DNA from 4 places in the Exiguobacterium sp. s192 genome. Region 2 is predicted to be linked to each of the others. Evidence: riboswitches for the same ligand, from Rfam matches in the RefSeq annotation. Region 2 holds a riboswitch; each other region holds the start of a gene.
The links. Region 2 has a riboswitch for S-adenosylmethionine ahead of mtnK (S-methyl-5-thioribose kinase). Riboswitches for the same ligand answer to the same signal wherever they lie in the genome.
Positions count from the first base shown of each region.

Region 1 (4,973 bases), on a different contig from region 2:
ACTTTTCAATGACAGCGTTAAAGTCATCTGATTCGACGACAGCCGTCAAGTCTTTCGCGAGCTGTTTCTTTTCATCTGCTGTTTTGACAGCGACTAAGTTACGGTACTGCTCGTCCATTTTCTCGAGTGCCAACGCATCAAGTAAATCGAATTTCGCAGCAAGGGCAAAGTTTCCAGGGACGGCAGAAATATCAACACTCTCGATGGCGCGTGGTAACTGTGCTGCCTCCAGTGGTTTGATGACAAGTTTTTTTGGATTCTTGACGATGTCTTTTTCAGAAACCGTCAATGGATCAGCGTCCGGCTTCAACTCAATCCAGCCTTGTTCAGCGAGTAAGTTTAGCGCGCGGGCTTGGTTGGTCGGATCGTTTGGTGTTGCGACTTCCGCGCCTGTCTTGACGTCATCAAGTGACTTATAGGATTTACTGTATAAGCCCATCGGTGCCGTTGGAACAGTGATCAGCCCTTTAAGATCGAGATTCTTTTCCTTCGCGAACGTCTTCAGATAGATCGAGTGTTGGAACAAGTTCGCGTCGATGTCGCCGCTGCCGAGCGCGATGTTCGGCTGGATGTAATCGCTGAATTCAACGATTTCGACTTTGTAGCCTTTCTTTTCAAGACCAGGCTGAATCGCTTCTTTGACCATGTCACTGTAAGGACCGCTCGTCGCACCGATCTTAATCGACTTGGTTTCTTCTTTCGCACTGCTGTCGCCACAGCCGGCAAGAATCCCGGCTCCGAGTAATCCTGTTGCTAAAAAGGCATATCGTTTTTTCATAGTCATTCTCTCCCTTAGTGGTCTCTATTTTGGATTTAACGTTTATCAGCACGACGGGCGAGTTGATTGCCGAGTCCTTGAATACTTTGGACGATGACGACGAGTACGATGATTGTCACAATCATGACGACGTTATCATACCGGTAATAACCGAAGCGGATAGCGAGGTCACCGACACCACCGCCGCCGACGATGCCGGCCATGGCAGAAAAGCCGATCAGGCTGATTGTCGTCAACGTCACCGCTTGGATGATCCCGGGAAGGGCTTCTGGTAACAGAGCGCTGATGATGATACGAAACGGTGTTGCGCCGCACGCCTCAGCAGCTTCGATCAAGCCCGGTGGAATCTCACGGAGTGAGGTTTCGACGAGTCGGGCAAGGAACGGAATAGCGGCAACACTTAAGCTGACAGAAGCGGCCGTCGGACCGATCGTATTGTCGAGCAACAATTGTGTCAGTGGAATCAGCGCGACAAGCAAGATGATGAACGGTAACGAACGAACGATATTAACGAAAAAGTCCAAAATACTGCGAACGAAGACGTTTTGGAAAAACAATCCACGGTCGGTGATGAATAAAAGAATTCCCAGCGGAATCCCGACGACGAGGGCAAAACCAAGGGAAATCCCGACCATCAAGGCCGTTTCGCCTAAGGCTTTTGCCAACTCCGGTAACATCGTTTGAATCCGGTCAAGCCACATCCTGAATCACCTCAAGCGTATGGAGTTGCTCCTCAAGCCAAGTGAGGGCTCGGTTGACATGAAGTGTTGGACCGGTCAGGCTGACGATCAACACCCCGAAGGCGACGTTTTGAATATAATCGACCTTGCCGTGCAGGATGCTGACCGAGATATCAAATTGTTTGATTGCTTCTGACAGCGTACTCTCACCGGTCTTTTCTCCCGTGAATTGGAGGCGGATGATCTTTCCGGGTGTCGTCCGAAGTATCCGTTCCGGTAACTCGATTTGGAGTGCTGTATCGACGTAATGTTTTGTGACGTCATGGGTCGGTTGACTGAATATGTCGTAGGTGTTGGCGACTTCGACGACTTCACCGTGAGCCATGACCGCGACGCGGTGACAAATCTGTTTGACGACATCAATCTCGTGAGTGATCAGGATGATTGTCAGACCAAGCCGTTCATTCAAGTCCTTCAGCAATTCCAGAATTTGCAGGGTCGTGACCGGATCGAGCGCTGATGTTGCTTCGTCACATAACAGGACACTCGGATTATTCGCAAGGGCGCGGGCAATCCCGACCCGTTGTTTTTGTCCGCCGCTGAGTTGGCTCGGGAAATTCGTCTCAAATCCTTCAAGTCCGACCAGGGCGACGAGTTCTTTGATCCGGCTTGGGAAATCACTGCGTTTGACGCCGGCTGCTTTTAAGGCGAACGCGATGTTGTCGGAAACGTTCCGCGATTGAATTAATTGGAAATGTTGAAAGATCATTCCGATCTTCAGGCGCAACTCTCTTAGGCTGCCTTTGGATAAATCGGACAGTTTGATACCTGATACTTTGACCGTTCCTTGGGTCGGTGTTTCGAGTCCGTTGATCAAGCGCAGCAGTGTACTTTTTCCGGCACCGGATTCACCGATGATGCCAAAAATTTCTCCTTGCTGAATCGTTAAGTTGACGTCACGCAGGGCGAAAATCGGTGTTCGGTCACGTACAAACCGCTTGGTGATGCCTTTGAATTCAATCATCTGTTGTTTCCTCCCTATACAAAAAAATCGCCTTTTTCCAGTTAAGAGCAACCAGAAAAAAGCGACGAAGTGTAAGATTTCGTAACTTATCTCTCAGAATGAAACATTCTGTAGGATGTGGCACCGTTCCTTAAAGGTGGTTGCCGGACGTCGTTGGGCCTAATCCCTCGGTCGCTCGCGATAAGTAGATATGCTGTTGGGATTTACTTTAACGGAAATCATTCCCATCTGTCAAACGTTTTTTCAGAATTATTCCGCAACGGCTTGCTGAAACAGATTGAGCTGACCAATTCGTTCAGCGGCTTCGACCAATCGTTCGGCGTCGGCAATCAAGCTGATCCGGACGTAGCCTTCGCCATATTCACCGAAGAAATGTCCCGGTGTGACGGCGACATGCGCCTCGTCCAGCAAGTGGTCGGTAAAGCTTTGTGATGTAAAGCCGGACGGGACCGGCAACCAGACGAAGAACGAACCACCAGGGATCGGTCCGTCCCATCCGATGTCTTGTAATTTGCCGAACAAGGCATCGCGACGGGCTTCATACAGCGCACTCAGCTCACGGACACACGTCTGGTCGCTTGAGAGGGCGACGGTCGCTGCGTGCTGGATGGGTGTGAAGGCACTGACGTATAAGTGTTCCTGGTACGTTTCAATACTTGAGATGACGGATGGGTTCCCGATTGCAAAGGCGATGCGGAAGCCGGACATGTTGAAGCGTTTGGATAACGAAAAGAGTTCGATTCCGACGTCTTTCGCTCCTGCGGTCTGGAGGAAACTTCGGGTCGGACCATCAAAACTGATACCGCCGTATGCCAAGTCATGGACGACACAAATATCGTTCGCGTCAGCGAAAGCGACCGTCTGTTCAAAGGCTTCCGCCGTCGCCGTCGCGCCGGTCGGATTGCTCGGGTAGTTGAGGAACAGCATCCGCGCCCGTTCGACATCCGTCGTATCGAGTAACGTGTAGTCAGGTAAAAAAGCATTTTCCGCAAGGAGCGGTAATGTGATCGGGTAAGCACCTGCTAATGCCGCGCCGGACAGGTAGTCAGGGTAACCGGGATCGGGAACAATGACACCTTCACCCGGATTGACGATTGTTTGCGGCAAGGCGACGATACCGGCTTTACTGCCGAGCAAAATGGCGACCTCAGAAGCAGGATCAATCGTCACACCGAATTCGGACTGATAAAAATCGGCTACGGCCTGTTTGAGAAAATCATGTCCGCGAAACGGAGGATATTGCAGATTGGAGGCGTCATTGATGGCCTCTTTTAAGGCGTCCAAAATATGTACAGGCGTGGTTTGGTCCGGCGTTCCTTGACCAAGCGTGATGACATCGTGGCCGGCTGCTTTGACGGCACCAATCCGCTGAGCGAGTTCAGCAAAGACCGGAGCGGGCAGCCGATCAATCGCAATCGATGGGGCGAAATGTTTCATCTGTGTTCCTCCTTGTTAGGTATTGTCGTCAAGGATAGCGAATTTTCAGTCAAAAGAAAAGGGTTTTTTCATAATTGTTGATAATTGGGAAAAACGGCCGCTCTCTTTCATGTTTTTGATACACTGAACAAGAAGACGATTAGTTAACTAAGGAGATGATCGGATGAATCGAACCTGGTGGAAAGAAGCCGTTGTCTATCAAGTGTATTGGCGCAGTTTTAAGGACTCGAACGGAGACGGGATGGGGGATTTACGGGGTGTGATCGAAAAGTTGGATTACATCGCGTCGCTTGGTGTGGATGTCATCTGGTTAAACCCCTGTTATACATCACCCGATGTCGATAACGGATATGATATTTCCGACTATTACACGATCATGGAAAAGGCGGGAACGCTGTCCGATTTGGAGGAATTGATTGCGGCAGCCCATGAGCGGGGCTTAAAATTGATTCTTGATCTCGTTGTCAACCATACGAGTGATCAACACGCTTGGTTCGAGGAGTCGCGACGTGGCAAGACGGGCGAGAAGGCGGACTGGTACATTTGGCAGGATGGGGAAAAAAGAACACCTCCGAATAACTGGCGCTCCTATTTCGCACCGAGCCCGTGGACGTGGGATGAGACACGCGAGCAGTATTATTTCCACTCGTTTGCATCGGAGCAACCGGACTTGAACTGGGAACATCCAGCCGTCCGACAAGCCGTCTATACGATGATGCGATGGTGGGCGGACAAAGGCATCGACGGATTCCGGATGGATGTCATCAATCTGATTAAAAAACGTGCCTCGTTTTCGGATGTTGCCGATCCTTTTGATCTGTCCTATCTCGGGAATCAACCGGGCATCCATTCCTTTTTACAAGAAATGCATGACGAAGTACTTGCGGGGACCGATTTATTTACGGTCGGAGAAATTCCGTTCGTCGGTCCGGAAGACGGTTTGCTGTACGTCGGGGAAGACCGGAATGAATTACGGACGCTGTTTCACTTTGAAGTAGCGGATGACATGGAGACGATGGATTTACCGCGGTTCAAGCAGATTCAAAAACAGTGG
Region 1 covers NZ_JACSMS010000008.1:93,653-98,625, reverse strand. Annotated here, with positions in the region: gene KNP87_RS13030 (MetQ/NlpA family ABC transporter substrate-binding protein) at 1-778, opposite strand, end outside; gene KNP87_RS13025 (methionine ABC transporter permease) at 814-1,479, opposite strand; gene KNP87_RS13020 (methionine ABC transporter ATP-binding protein) at 1,469-2,482, opposite strand; SAM riboswitch class I at 2,566-2,669, opposite strand; gene KNP87_RS13015 (aminotransferase class I/II-fold pyridoxal phosphate-dependent enzyme) at 2,732-3,919, opposite strand; gene KNP87_RS13010 (alpha-glucosidase) at 4,083-4,973, shown strand, end outside.
Region 1: linked by a shared signal. The riboswitch ahead of KNP87_RS13020 (methionine ABC transporter ATP-binding protein) and the one ahead of mtnK (S-methyl-5-thioribose kinase) in region 2 are both predicted to bind S-adenosylmethionine.

Region 2 (4,973 bases):
AGGCTGCGTCGCAGGCATGCGGCCATTCGATTCGAACCGTCTCCTGGCTGAAGTCACTGGCGTTGCAATAAATCGCTTCGTCCGTCAGTACATCCGCAAGAATCGGCTGGACAAAAAAGTCGATCCCGCCGCTGACGATGGAAAAGTCAATCTCGTTTGATTTGGCAAAGGCGAGCAAGGTGCCGAAGCCGGGACGGATGACCGCCCGTTTCGTCAAGAAATCAATGTAGTCCTGTTTTTGACTGGACGGAAGCAGCTGAAACATCTGTCCGACGCCGGACTGGATCGAGAGCGACCGGTCGAGCACACCTCGTTTTAACGGTTCAAATTTTTCCGGCGACGCGAACTCCTGCATCAAGGCGATGATATTATCGTGCTCCGTTACCGTGCCGTCAAAGTCACATAAAATCCGGATCGTCATTTCGTAATCCCCCAAGCATCGAGGGCGACACGTAATTCCTCGTGCCGGTGGGCGGCACTTGTCAGTGATTCACCGGCCAGTGCTGCGTCAAGTGCCTGGCGGAAAGCGATGACTCCGGCCGCAGCACCTTGCGGATGACCGTGGACACCGCCACCGGCATTGATGACGGAATCGACGCCGAAATCACGAACAAGCTGGGCGACGAGACCCGGGTGGATTCCGGCGGACGGGACCGGGAGAATCGTTTTGGTCTCACCGATTCGGGTCGCTTCGACGGCAATCCCGCGGGCCAAGTCTTTGGCGAGGGCGACATTTCCATACGGCGACGGGAACAGTGTCAAGTCGGCACCGGCAATCCGCGGCAACGTTCCGAGCAGGACCGGGGCGGCAATTCCGTACTCGGGACTGGCAATCAAGGCACCGCTCAACGCCGGATGATTAAAGATCGGGACCGGGATTTCCGGATCGGCTGCCAGTTCCCGCAAGACATCAAGCCCGTATGTAAACGTGTTGAGCAGGAGGGCTGTCGCTCCGGCTTCGACCAGTCGTTTCGCCTGTTCTTTCAAGCGGAAGACCGGACCACTCAACGTAATCGCATAAAGGGCCCGTTTACCTGTCCGTTCATAGTGCGCATCGAGGACTTCCCGTCCGATCCGCGCCCGGTCGAGTGCCGGTGTCAACGGATTGTCGTATAAGATTTCGTCATCCTTGACGAGATCAATCCCGCCGGCAAGCTGGGCTTCGAGTTGTTCCCGTAAAAAAACGAGGTCCCGTCCGATGACGCCTTTGAAGATGCTCATCAACAGGGGGCGGTCATGGACTTGGATCAATTGGCGGACGCCCTCGATGCCGAATTTAGCACCGGGGAAATCCGGTGTGAACGAAGCGGGAAGCTGGAGATCCGTCAGTTTGATTTGACCGTCGAGCGACAGCTTGCCGAAGACAGTCGTCAAAATCGCCGAAAAGTCCCGTGAGACGTTGTGTTCCGGATAACGGATTGTGACATACCCTTTTCCGTCGTGTTCTTCCGTATGGACGACTTGTCCTTTGAAGGATTCAAGCTGTTGTTGTTCCAAATGATTCAAATCGGTCCATGAGCCGACCGTCAGACCGAGGGCGATTTGCTCTGCCCGTTTTGGTAACTGATCGGTCACGCCGAGTTGGTAAGTTGCGGTAATGTACGCCATGATCGTCGTCTCTCCCTTGTTAAAAAATACAAAAATGGTCCCTCGTCAATGACAAGAGACCATGAAAAATTGCGCGTGGACTCTTATCTGTCAGCGTGTTAGCTGCAAGAATTAGCACCGTGCCAAGTGGTCGGTTGCTGCGACATCGTAGGGCTCGTCCCTCCGTCTGCTCTTGATAAGAATTGGATGAAATTGTGAAATCTAATTGCAATTTTCACATGAGATGACGGACTTGTCAAACTAAATTTTGAAAATTTATTTTTTTGAAAATACTTCTTCTATAGATGTCTCCGTTTTGAGCGGATTTCACTAAAATTTGGAATTGACAGAGGGTGGTCGGCGCACGTAGTATTCAAATCAACATCAAACCACACGACAACTACATATGACTCTTATCGTGAGTTGGCAGAGGGAATTGGCCCGAAGACGCCGCAGCAACCGACCATCCGGCACGGTGCTACATCCAACAGACATTCGTCTGAGAGATAAGAGGACGGAGTATTCTACTGCGCCTCTTTTCTTTGACGAAAAGGGGCGTTTTTTCGTGTGATCATCAAGGGGGAAATCAGAATGGGATATCAAGCATTTACAGTACAGGACGCCATCGAACGGGTCCGGACACTCGGTCTGATCGGCAACGAACCGGTGACGGCAGAAGAAATCGGTGACGGCAATTTAAATCTGGTCTTTCGGATTCATGCGGGGGACCAGCACCTGATTTTAAAACAAGCGTTACCGTATGCGAAGGTCGTCGGTGAAAGCTGGCCGCTGTCGCTCGAACGGGCATGGATCGAACAGTCCGCGTTAAAAGAATTCGCGAAAGTCGCGATTCCGTTTGTTCCGCGTGTGTATCATGCGAGCAAAGAAGAAGCCTTCACGGTGATGGAAGACTTGTCTCATCTGACAATCGTCCGGGCTGGATTGCTTGCGGGAGAGAAGTATCCGTTGCTCGCGGAACACATCGGTTCGTATTTGGCCCGGACACTGTTTTATACGTCGGATTTTGCCCTCGGACCGGTCGAGAAAAAACAGATCGCCCGTCAGTACTACAATCCGGATCTGTGCGACATCACGGAGAAACTGATTTTCACGGACCCGTTTTATGACGCGGAAACAAATGCGATTGAAGCAGGACTGGAAGCGGAAGTCGACCGGATCTGGAACGACGCGGAGCTGAAACGGGAAGTCGCGAAGCTCGAAACACTGTTCATCACGAAAGGTGATGCCTTGCTGCACGGCGACTTACATACAGGCAGCATCTTCGCCTCGGCGGAAGAAACCAAGGTCATCGATCCGGAGTTCGCGTTTTACGGTCCGTTTGGGTTTGATGTCGGTCAGTTCATCGCCCATCTGTTTTTTGCCGCTTATCCGGACTATGACCGGTTGCGCGAGGAACGGATCAAGGACATCGATACGTTTTGGCTGACGTTTGCGTCCACGTTCAAGGCGTTGTGGGAGCGGGAAGCGGTGGAGCCGTTCCGTTCAGCGGACGGTCTCGTCGAGGATGTCCTCAGTACGATTTTACAAGATGCGCTTGGATTTGCCGGATGCGAGTTGATTCGCCGGACGATCGGACTGGCACCGGTCGCGGACTTGGAACAGATTACCGATCCGACCGTTCGTCTCGAACGAAAACGTCATGCGTTACGCCTCGGTGCTGCGTTGATCAAACGCCGGACGGAATGCAAGACGTTTACGGATCTGCGGAACTTTGATGTAACGGAGGAACTCAGCCGATGAGTCAATTCGTTCAGAGCATCATCTATGAAAACGGGACAGTGACGATCTTGGACCAAACCCGTCTCCCGGAAGAAGAACGGTATGAAGTCATTCACGATTTGGCGCAGGCGATTGAAGCGATTAAACAACTGCGTGTCCGGGGGGCGCCGGCGATCAGTTTATTCGGTGGTTTCGTCCTCGTGCAGGAAGCGTTTCGGACAACAGGATCGCTTGACGAAGTGAAACAGGAACTGTTGACGGTGTCGGCCCAATTACTGGCCACACGGCCGACCGCCGTCAATTTGCGGAACGTGCTCGACGAACTGAATCAGCTCATCGTTTCGGCAACGACGCTTGCAGAACTGCCGAAACGTCTGGAACGAAAAGCGGTCGCGCTTTATGAAGCGGATGCCAAGACGTCACGGCAAATCGGCGTGCATGCTTTGGAGCTGTTTCAAGCGGATGACCGGGTGTTGACGATTTGTAATGCCGGATCGATTGCGACAGCGGCTTACGGGACGGCACTGGCCCCGTTTTATCTCGCCAAGGAGCAAGGCATCCCGTTATCCGTCTATGCGTCGGAAACACGGCCTTTGTTGCAGGGTGCGCGTTTGACGACATGGGAGTTGCAACGGGCAGGGATTGACGTCACCTTGATCACGGACAATATGGTCGCGCATACGATCAAGGAAAAACAGATCACCGCCATCATCGTTGGAGCGGACCGGATTACAAGGAACGGCGATACGGCCAATAAAATCGGGACGTTCCAGCTGGCGTTACTCGCACGTGCCTTCGGAATTCCATTTTACGTCGCCGCACCGCTGTCGACGTTTGACTTAACGAGTTTATCAGGCGACGAGATTGAGATCGAAGAACGGGCAGCGACGGAAGTGACGCAGTTTGCCGGACAGGTGACGGCGCCTGCGGGTGTACCGGTCTTTAATCCGGCGTTTGACGTGACACCGCACGAACTTATCACCGCCATCATCACGGAACTGGGCGTCATCGAACGACCGAGCGTGGAAACAATCGAACAGACGGTAGGACAACAGACCATTTAAACAGACAGGGGAGATCCAGATGAAAAAATTAGCATTTGCTGTACTTGCACCGGCGGTCTTACTGGCTGCTTGCGCCAATAGTGAAGCGACACCAACAAAAAAAATCAGCGGTGTACCGGAAAGTGTCCAAGGAGACGTCAAGATCGCCGTTATCCGCAATCTCGCGTCCGATGATCATACGAAACAATTTTTGGACGGTGCCCGGTCGGAAGGGGAAGCACTTGGTTTTAAGGTCAACACATTCATCTCCGAAGGCAATGACGTCAAGTTCAAGGAACTGGTGGCACAAGCCGTTCAGCAGGATTATGACGGACTGATCATCTCGCACGGAAAAGAAGATTATGCCTATGACATGATCAAACCGGCAATCGACAAAGGGATCAAGGTCGTGACGTTTGATACGGTGACGAAGAAAAAAGACCAGACGTTAAAAGGCATCACGGAGACGTTCCAAGATGATCACAAACTGGCGCAACTTTCACTCGATGAAGTGACAAAAGTGAAGGACGATAAGCCGGTCCGGGTCATCAAATTATGGTTTGGTCCGGGATTTGCACCGCTGGACCGCCGTCAGGAAATCTA
Region 2 covers NZ_JACSMS010000019.1:14,362-19,334, reverse strand. Annotated here, with positions in the region: gene KNP87_RS16690 (2-hydroxy-3-keto-5-methylthiopentenyl-1-phosphate phosphatase) at 1-421, opposite strand, end outside; gene KNP87_RS16685 (2,3-diketo-5-methylthiopentyl-1-phosphate enolase) at 418-1,608, opposite strand; SAM riboswitch class I at 1,689-1,790, opposite strand; SAM riboswitch class I at 1,998-2,100, shown strand; gene mtnK (S-methyl-5-thioribose kinase) at 2,179-3,348, shown strand; gene mtnA (S-methyl-5-thioribose-1-phosphate isomerase) at 3,345-4,391, shown strand; gene KNP87_RS16670 (sugar ABC transporter substrate-binding protein) at 4,411-4,973, shown strand, end outside.

Region 3 (4,973 bases), on a different contig from region 2:
AGGGCTTGTTCAGTTCCCGCTTCCAGCCATCGCGTATTTCATTCTTAACCGTCAAGAACAGAAGAAAAAATAATCAAAAACAAGTCCGGTCGCGCTGCAGGCGGCCGGACTTGTTTGTTTTACGAAATATTTTCTTTGCGGACAGCAGTGTTTTTCCGGCGCGGGAATCCGAAAAGAATCGCAAGGGATCCGCACACGAATAATAAAAATGGATAAAACAGATACGGAATCAGTTCCGGAGAAGCCGTTTTCGTCAACTCCGCCGCAATCAGCAACTGGGCGCCGTATGGGATGATTCCTTGAACCCCACACGAGAAGATGTCGAGAATGCTGGCTGACTTCTTCCGGTCGATGTCATACGTATCCGCAATCTCCGCTGCGAGTGGTCCAGCCACGAGAATCGAAATCGTATTGTTTGCCGTCGCGAGGTTTGTCGCTCCGACAAGCGCAGCCATGCTGAACTCTGCGCCGCGGCGTTGCGTGATTTTTCGAGTCAATGTTTCTTTCAGGTAGGCGATACCGCCGTTAAAGGTGATCAGACTGACAAGACCACCCATCAGTAATGTCAAAATCGAAATTTCAGCCATGCCCATTAATCCTTCGGACATCGACAGCACGAATCCACTTAAACCGAAGCTGCCGTCGAGCATACCGATGATTCCTGTCAAGGCGGTTCCGCCGATCAAGACGAGGATGACGTTGACACCGAACAGGGCCAAGACGATGACGGACAGATACGGAATCAGTTTATAAAACTCGAAGGCCTTTGCGTCGACGACATCTCCGGTACCTGAAACGAATGCCAAAATGATGACGGTCAAAATTGCTGCCGGAAGCACAATCAGGAAGTTCGTTCGGAATTTATCACGCATATTGGTTTTTTGCGTGCGGACCGCTGCAATCGTCGTATCGGAGATAAACGACAAGTTGTCCCCGAACATCGCGCCCCCAACGACGGCGGCAGCCGCGATGGCGACATTGACACCGGTCGCTTCATGAATACCAAGTGCGATCGGGGCGAGCGCCGCAATCGTACCGGTCGAAGTCCCCATTGCCATCGAGATGAAGGCAGCGATGATGAACAATCCGCTCATTAAGAGAGACGGCGGTAAAAATGTCAGCGAAGCGTTGACGGTCGCTTCGATGGCGCCGATCGCATCCGCTGTTCCGGAAAACGCACCGGCGAGTAAGAAAATAAAGACCATGATCATGATGTCCGGATTTCCGGCACCCGTCGCAATCCGTTCCACGGTTTGATTGATACTGCCTTTGGTCGTCACGGCAGCAAAAATCAAGGCAATCAATGCGGCAATCAGAATCGGGAACTTATAAAAGTCGTCATAAAAGATGCCGGCACCGATAAAGAGGACCAAAAAGACAAGTAATGGTAGAAGGGCCCATTTGTTTGGTGTAATCGTCTCGTTCATAAAATCACTCCATTTCTGCATATACAAAAAAAGACTCCTTCGCAAGAAAGAAGGAGGTCTTTACTGAAAAAGACGCTCTTCTTATCTCTCAAGCCGTAGCTTGCTGGATTTGGCACAGTACGATTCAATCGTCCGCTGCCGAAACATCATTGGGCCAGTCCCTCCGTCTCTCGCGATAAAAAGAAGTCATTTAATTGTCTGAAATACGTTTTCTACCGTAACGTATCTTTTAATGCATGTCAACACTACTTCACTGCAGTGCTTTTTTGAGTGTCGTGACATTTTCATTCATCAAGTCAAAATAAGAAGCGTCTTGTTGTTCTTTTGTGACGGATTCCAAGTTATGAATCGTGATCGCTTCAGCTCCGATTTCTTGTTGGATGACCCGGGCGACTTTTGGGGAAACCGTCTCTTCAAACGCAATATATTTCAAATCGTGCAGCTTGGCTTCTTTGACGAGGGCAGCCAGTTCTTTTTGCGAAGGCTCGTCAGACGGTGAGATGCCGGCGATCGGCAGTTGAGAAAATCCGTAGCGTTCTGCTAAATACCCATAAGCGGCATGTGTCACGAGCAGTTCTTTTTTGGAGCCGTCAGCAACAGCTTGCTGTAAGTTTTGATCGAGCTCATCTGCCTGCGTATCAAATTCAGCCAGATTTTTTTCGAACGTCGCTTTTTTGTCCGGTACTTCTTTTGCCAGCGCCGTCGAAATCGATTGGGCCATCATTTTCGCATTGTTCGGATCAAGCCAGACGTGCGGATCGTACTTGCCATGATCGTGTCCTTCTTCTGCGTGCTCATCTTCTTCGTGCTCGTCTTCATGAGCATGTTCTTCGTCGTGTGCGTCTGCCTCTCCATGAACGTGTACCGTGGCACTCGCTTCAAGCAAATCGATGCCTTTACTTGTCTCGATGAACCGGACATCGTTTCCTTTGAGACTGGCTTTGATTTTTTCTGAATACGGCTCAAGCGTCGTTCCGGTCAAGAGGAACAGATCACCTTGTGCGATTTCTGTCAGTTGTTTAGAGGTCGGCTCATACGAATGGGGATCGGCACCGGGAGGAACGATCATCTTCACATCGACATCAGCGCCGCCGATTTCTTTGGCGATCGCCGCTGTGGCGAACGTTGATGTATAGACGTTGAGTTTTTGGTCGGCGGCATCTTGATTCGAACCTGAATCAGATGATCCGCAGGCAGCGAGGAAAGTGGCGCTCGCGAACGCGACCGTTAAAGCGGGAATTAACTTTTTCATATGTGTAAAACCTCCAAGAAGTATTAAAACGTAATTATTCCGATTTGAACCTTTTCACTATAACGAATCCAAAACAAAGCGTCAAGTACAAGAGCGGGAAGAAGTTCGACTTCTAAAAAAATGGGGTAAAAGACTAATAAGATTAAAAATCGTGAGTATGCCCGGAGGTGATGAGGTGAGACGGGAAACAGCATGGTTGATGGGAGGGGCTGCGCTTTTGACGACGGCTGCTGCCGGTGCGAGCATCTGGAACAATTACGGTGCTCTTTTACGGTGGACGGAACCGGCGCTTCCGCTTGCGGAAACCCAACTGGCTCCAAGGACCGTTTTGTATAAAACGGTCGGCGAGAAGGAGCTTAAACTGGATCTGTACTATCCGGTCGGTGAAGGACCGTTTCCGGTGGCCATTTATGCACATGGTGGAGCGTTTGTCAGAGGAAGCCGTGATGATCTCTTTTGTTTTACACCGATCGTGGAACGTTTTTTAGAGCTTGGCATCGCTGTTTGCAGTATCGATTACCGGTTGTTTGAAGACGGCAGTTACTTCCCGGATAATTTGGAAGACGTACGCGACGCCCTTTGTTTTTTAAATCAGGAAGCAGATAATCTGCGGATTGCACGGGGACGAATGGTCCTTTGGGGGGATTCGGCCGGTGCAGCGTTGATGTTGACGACCGCCTTGGCGCCGATGGAGTTCATCGGTGATCAGAAAGCGGAGCAACTCCCGCTGATCAGCGGCGTCATCGCCTTGTATCCACCAACGAACTTCTTATTATTCAAGTTCATCCAGACCTGGATTGCCCACATCAAATTTTATGGAGGAGGACGGGAAGAATGGCGTGCACTCATGACGCGTGTCTCACCCGCAACTCATTTGACCGCCGATTCACCGCCGATCATGCTGTTGCACGGAAAAAAAGATCCGATTGTTCCCTTTACGCAGGCGCTGCATTTCATTGAAAAAGGAGCCGATGTCGGGGCCGATGTCCGGTTGTTTTCGTTTCCGAACGGAACCCATTCATTGGCCAGTTTTGCGCAGACGGAAAACCCGCTCAAAATTGAACGGTTGCTCGACCGGATTGAAGCCTTCAGTTGCCAAGTCCTAGTCCTGCCACCTCGTGAGACTCTTCACTAAGTAAAGAAACATGATACAATCAGTCATATTTCTTTTTGAAGGAGACGAATGAGATGACAGAAATTTGTTTAGTGCGCCACGGTCAGACCGATTGGAATTTAAACGAACGGATTCAGGGGCGGGAAGATATCCCGCTGAACGAAACAGGGCGGTGGCAAGCCGGCTTGAGTGCGACGTATCTCGCACAGGAGAAATGGGATGTCTTGATTTCCAGTCCGTTGTCCCGGGCGGTCGAAACGGCGGAAATCATCGGCCGTGCCGTAGGACTCGAGCTGACGGAAACGGATGACCGGTTGGTCGAACGCGAATTTGGTTTTGCATCGGGCAAGCCGATCGCCGGAATTTATGAAGCTGTCCAAGCCAATGATACTGACCGTGTCCCGGGTCTTGAGACCGAACAGGAAATTCAGTCCCGTGTCTTCGCAGCTGTCGAAGAGTTGACACAAAAACATCGAGGAAAACGTCTGTTGATCGTCTGTCACTCACACACGATCAAAGCCGCTTTATCCTCGATTGATGACACATTCAGTTACCGGACACCGCTTAAAAATGCGTGTGCCAACTATATTCGTTTTTCCGACCGGTATGAAATCGACCGGATCAATGTTGCCGATCACATCCTGGACTGGACGAAACGTCCTTAACTGATTTTCGGATTTTCTTGTAAGTACTGTTTAAACGTTTCCTTGGCGATACTCGTGATATGGGCACCACGTTTGGAACGGCGGTCTTTATACTCCTGAATCAATGCTTCCCCTGTGAAATGATCTTCGACGACTTCGCGTAAGATCGATTCGGATAAGTCATTTTTCATCATCACCATTTTTCCGGTGAATAAATAAGAGGTGCCTTCGTTTAACGGTGTACACTCGAGTGGTGTGACGATCATGGCAGCCGGATCGTTATCCGGTCGTGAGATTGTGATTTCAATCAAGGCCCGCAGATTTTTTGCGAACAGTTCATCGATGATCGGTTGATCATGTTTTAAGACGACGATTTCAGCCACCCACTGGGCCGTCTGATCGGTACTGACTGTCAATCCGTCTTTGATCGTGACCGGAATCGTTGTATCCCGGCCGGACTCGTCCATCAAGATACGCAGTGTGCACAGTTTAAAGGTTTTCACGAAAACTCCTCCTTGCATGAATGTACGCAGATT
Region 3 covers NZ_JACSMS010000004.1:12,535-17,507, reverse strand. Annotated here, with positions in the region: gene KNP87_RS08700 (hypothetical protein) at 1-73, shown strand, start outside; gene KNP87_RS08695 (Na+/H+ antiporter NhaC family protein) at 120-1,427, opposite strand; SAM riboswitch class I at 1,506-1,609, opposite strand; gene KNP87_RS08690 (metal ABC transporter solute-binding protein, Zn/Mn family) at 1,678-2,679, opposite strand; gene KNP87_RS08685 (alpha/beta fold hydrolase) at 2,855-3,814, shown strand; gene KNP87_RS08680 (histidine phosphatase family protein) at 3,868-4,458, shown strand; gene KNP87_RS08675 (YwpF family protein) at 4,455-4,940, opposite strand.
Region 3: linked by a shared signal. The riboswitch ahead of KNP87_RS08695 (Na+/H+ antiporter NhaC family protein) and the one ahead of mtnK (S-methyl-5-thioribose kinase) in region 2 are both predicted to bind S-adenosylmethionine.

Region 4 (4,973 bases), on a different contig from region 2:
AGAAGTCAACTCTTTTTCTCAATTTAGATTCGGGCTATACTCGTTAAAGTGACTAATTTTAGAGGACGGTGTTTTACGATGATGCATGTGATCAATCAGTATGGTTGGATCGAAGTGATTTGCGGAAGCATGTTTTCCGGCAAATCCGAAGAGCTGATCCGTCGTGTTCGACGGGCACAGTACGGAAAATTACCGGTGCAAGTGTTCAAGCCGGCGATTGACGACCGTTACCATGAAGAACATGTCGTGTCGCACGTCGGAAATTCCGTCATTGCGATTCCGATGGCGACGAGCCGCGACGTCTATGCGGCAGTAGCAGAAGAGACGCAGGTCGTCGCAATTGATGAAGTTCAATTTTTTGACGATGAAATCGTCGCGGTCATCGAGGCACTGGCGCAAGATGGCAAACGCGTGATTTGTGCGGGGCTCGATCAGGATTTCCGGGCAGAACCATTTGGAAAGATGCCTGAATTATTGGCACGTGCCGAGTTCGTGACGAAATTACAGGCGATTTGCTTATCGTGTGGCGATCCGGCTTCCCGGACACAACGCTTGATTAACGGCCAACCGGCCAACTACAATGATCCGATCATTTTGGTGGGGGCTTCTGAATCTTATGAACCACGTTGCCGTCACTGCCATCAGGTACCAGGCAAACCGCAACCGTTGCAGGAATGGAAAAAACAACAGCAGAATTAAGAGTACAATATGAAAAAGCGAACGATTCTCCGGCCTCAGGGCTTGAAATCGTTCGCTTTTTTTTATATCAACCGGTCCGTGTCAACTGACTGTACTGCTCGACGAAATAAGCCGTTTCGCGGACAATCGTCTCTTGGTCATGGTCGAGTGTCGCAACATGATAGGAATCGAGCAGACAATAACTGCGTTTATCCGTCGCACCAATCGTCCGGTGCAGGTAATCCGAACAGGTTGGCGGAACGACATGATCTTCAGCAGAATATAAAATAAGCGTCGGAATTTGAATGGCGGGAAGGGTTGGGATGGTGTCGCGAATCAAGCGTAAAAGTTCGGACGCAGCGACCGCCGGCACGACATCATAGATGATTTCAAAAGCGGTTTGCTTGATATCGGGTGGGCTTTCCGGCAGATAAACCGGACAATCCGTAAACGATAACGCTTCGTAAGCGGGGACGGATAAAGCAGCATTGATTGTGATGATACCTGCGACCGGCAGACCTTCGGCAGCGAGTGCCAGTGCGAGCGTCGCACCCATCGATTGACCGACGATGAAGATCGATTCACACTGGCGGGACAGTTGAGCAAAGCCCTCGCGGACACTCTGTTTCCAATCTTCGGCCGTCGCCGTTTCGAAGTCACGTACATCTGTCCCGTGACCATGCAGACGGGGGGCATAGACTGAAAAACCGTGTTCTGCGAAGCGTTCTCCTACAGCCCGAACACTTTGCGGCGTCGCATTAAAGCCGTGACACAGCAAAATGCCGATTGATCCACGTTCCAAGAAAAAGGCTTCGGCGCCCGGTAAAACAGGATAACTCATACTCATCATCTCATCCTCCATTTCAAAATAAAAACCCGTTTGGCTTTGGACGGCAAACGAGTTTCTCGTGTGTATCATCCAAAGCGGTTGCTTTGCTGGTCGGAGCACCTTGCCAATCGCAGGTTGCCGTGGAGTCCTAGAGCCAGGTCTCTCGTCCACTCTTGATATAACATATAGGAATTGTCGGATTAATCATTGAGAAGATGATAGCACTGACAGAAAAGGATTGTCAAATGCTCCTTGACCGGCGACCGGAACTCTTCTATGATGAAGCCCAACCCGGGAAATCAATCGATATGGGTCATATGGTTTATTTTTGAAAATATGGTTGACCTTTAAAAGATCTTTCTGTAATGTAAAAATTAGTTTTACGACATAAGTTCGAACAGCAACAACACACATATGAATTTCATACCGCAACACTTATCCAGAGAGGTGGAGGGACTGGCCCTACGAAACCTCGGCAACAGACTCATTATGAGCACTGTGCCAATTCCATCAGACGATTGTCTGAGAGATGAGTCGAGTGGATTCTGCCTCTGTGCGGATCCAGGTCTCTTCTTGTTTCTTAAGAAGAGGCCTTTTTGTTTTTTAAAAGGGGGAAAAAGTGGTGATTACATTCAAAAATGTAAAAAAAATCTACCAGACCAACGAACAATCGATCGCTGCATTGGACGGTGTCGATCTCGAAATCCGAAAAGGTGAAATCTTTGGCGTGATCGGGTTCAGCGGGGCTGGAAAAAGTTCTTTATTACGGTGTGTCAATCTTCTTGAACGTCCGACATCCGGCAGCGTGACGGTCGACGGGCAAGAACTGACGACCCTTTCGGCAAAACAACTGCGGGAAGCGAAACAAAACATCGGGATGATCTTCCAACATTTCAACTTGCTTGATTCGAATACGGTCTTCGCGAATGTCGCAAAACCACTCGTCTTAAAAGGGATCAAAAAGGAGGAAGTCCACCGGCGTGTCACCGAGCTGCTGGCGTTCGTCGACTTAGCGGATAAAGCCGATCATTATCCGGATCAGTTATCGGGAGGGCAGAAACAACGTGTCGGAATAGCGCGGGCACTGGCAACCCAGCCGTCGGTTCTGTTGTGTGACGAAGCGACATCGGCGCTTGACCCGCAAACGACACAGCATATCCTGCGGTTACTGAAACAGATCAACGCGGAATATGGGATCACGATTTTACTGATTACACACGAGATGGGCGTCATCCGTGAGATTTGTGACCGGGTCGCAGTCATCGAGGCAGGCAAGTTGATTGAATCAGGTACCGTGTTCGACGTCTTCTCGAATCCCCAGACGGCGACAGCGAAAAACTTTGTCCGTTCCGTCATGCAAGATGAGATTCCGGCGTCAGTGCAACGGTTGATCAAACAACGGGATGCCGGACATCATGTCTATAAAATCAATTTCCTTGGGGCACACACCGGGCAACCGCTCTTGTCGCAAGTCGCCAAACGGTTTGATGTCGATGTCAACATCCTGCACGGCAGCATCACGGAACTGCAAAATATCCCGTTCGGCAGTCTGCTCGTCGAATTGATCGGTGAAACGGCGGAAATTGCGCGAGCCCTGCAATACATTGATCAGTCGGATGTCAAGGTCGAGGAGGTGCTGGCCGATGCTAGTTAACTACACGGACATCTGGACCGCTTTTCTGCAAACCTTGACGATGGTCGGATTGTCGCTACTCTTTTCGACGCTGATTGGTCTACCGCTCGGAATTCTGTTGGTCGTCACACGTAAGGGAGCGTTGCTCGAACAAGTACCGCTCTTCAACGTCTTAAGCAGCGTCGTCAATGTGTTTCGGTCGGTTCCGTTCATCATTCTGCTCGTCGCAATCATTCCGCTGACACGGTTGCTCGTCGGGTCGTCGATCGGAACGAAGGCAGCAATCGTCCCGCTGGTCTTTTATGCGGCACCGTACATTGCCCGATTGATTGAAAGTTCACTGCTCGAAGTCAGTACGGGCGTCTTGGAGGCGGCGGAAGCGATGGGCGCGACACCGTTGCAGACGATTTTCCGTTTCCTGTTGCCGGAAGCACTCAGCTCGCTTGTCCTGAACTTGACGATCGCGACGATTGGCTTGATCGGGGCGTCGGCAATGGCCGGGGCGATCGGTGGCGGAGGGCTCGGGGACTTGGCCATCACCTACGGCTACCAACGGTTTGATACGACCGTCATGATCATCACGGTCGGAATCCTCGTCATCCTGGTACAAGGCTTACAGACAACAGGTAACCTGCTGGCACGAAAAATTCGGAGGCACTAACAAAACATAGAGAAGATAAGGGAGAGATGAACGATGAAAAAAGGATTAGCGATTGGTGCAGCATTGACGACGGTATTATTTGCAGGGTGTGCGGCGTCCGGGGAGGACGACAAAAATACGGTCAAGCTCGGCGTCAGCGGCTCGGATACGCAAGTTTGGGAATACGTCGCGAAAAAAGCGGAAAAAGAGGGCATCACGATTGAACTCGTCAAGTTCTCCGATTACGTGCAACCGAACCTGGCACTCGCGGAAGGTGAAATCGATGCCAACTCGTTCCAGACGATTTCCTATTTCAATGCCTTTAAAAAAGAACATAACTTAAAACTGTCGCCGATTGCGACGACCGTCATCGCACCGATGGGAATCTATTCGGATAAAGTCAAGGATGTCAAAGATATCCCGGTCGGTGGAAAGATTGCCGTCCCGAACGAGGCGACGAACATGGGACGGGCACTGCTGTTGTTGCAGGAAGCGGGCTTAATCAAGTTGCCGGACGACTTTGATGGAAACGGAGCCGTCGACAAAATCGTCGAGAATCCGAAAAAGCTGAAGATTGTTCCAGTCGTCGCCGGACAGACGCCGCGTGTTCTGCCGGATGTATCCGCATCGATCATCAATAACGGAATCGCCGTGGATGCCGGCTTTAATCCGATCAAAGACTCGATTCTCCATGAAAATGAAACAGCGAAACCTTACATCAACATCATCGCTACACGAACGGAAGACAAAGACAAAAAGACGTTAAAGAAAATTGCTTCCCTGTACCAACAGGATGATGTCGCGGAATTCATCAAAAAAGAGTACAAAGGAAGCACGATTCCGACGTTCGTCCCACTCAGTGACATCGGCGAATAACTAAAAATCCAAAGGAGCGTGACCCAAATGAAGGTTCAGACAAAACGGGAAAACTTGATTCAAACGATTGAGCAGGATATCGAACAAAAACGCGAGTCGTATCTCGAGACGAGTCACCGGATTCATGCGACACCCGAGATTGGGAACGAGGAATATTTTGCTTCGCGTCATCATGCGGAACGCCTGACGGCAGAAGGGTTCACGGTTGAGCTCGGGGTCGCGGGACACGACACGGCGTTTTTGGCCCGGAAGACTTCGGATAAACCGGGGGCGACGGTTGCCTTCCTTGCCGAATACGATGCGTTGCCGGGGATTGG
Region 4 covers NZ_JACSMS010000006.1:33,485-38,457, forward strand. Annotated here, with positions in the region: gene KNP87_RS10995 (thymidine kinase) at 79-699, shown strand; gene KNP87_RS11000 (alpha/beta hydrolase) at 767-1,525, opposite strand; SAM riboswitch class I at 1,588-1,690, opposite strand; SAM riboswitch class I at 1,940-2,043, shown strand; gene KNP87_RS11005 (methionine ABC transporter ATP-binding protein) at 2,130-3,161, shown strand; gene KNP87_RS11010 (methionine ABC transporter permease) at 3,151-3,801, shown strand; gene KNP87_RS11015 (MetQ/NlpA family ABC transporter substrate-binding protein) at 3,835-4,656, shown strand; gene KNP87_RS11020 (M20 family metallopeptidase) at 4,684-4,973, shown strand, end outside.
Region 4: linked by a shared signal. The riboswitch ahead of KNP87_RS11005 (methionine ABC transporter ATP-binding protein) and the one ahead of mtnK (S-methyl-5-thioribose kinase) in region 2 are both predicted to bind S-adenosylmethionine.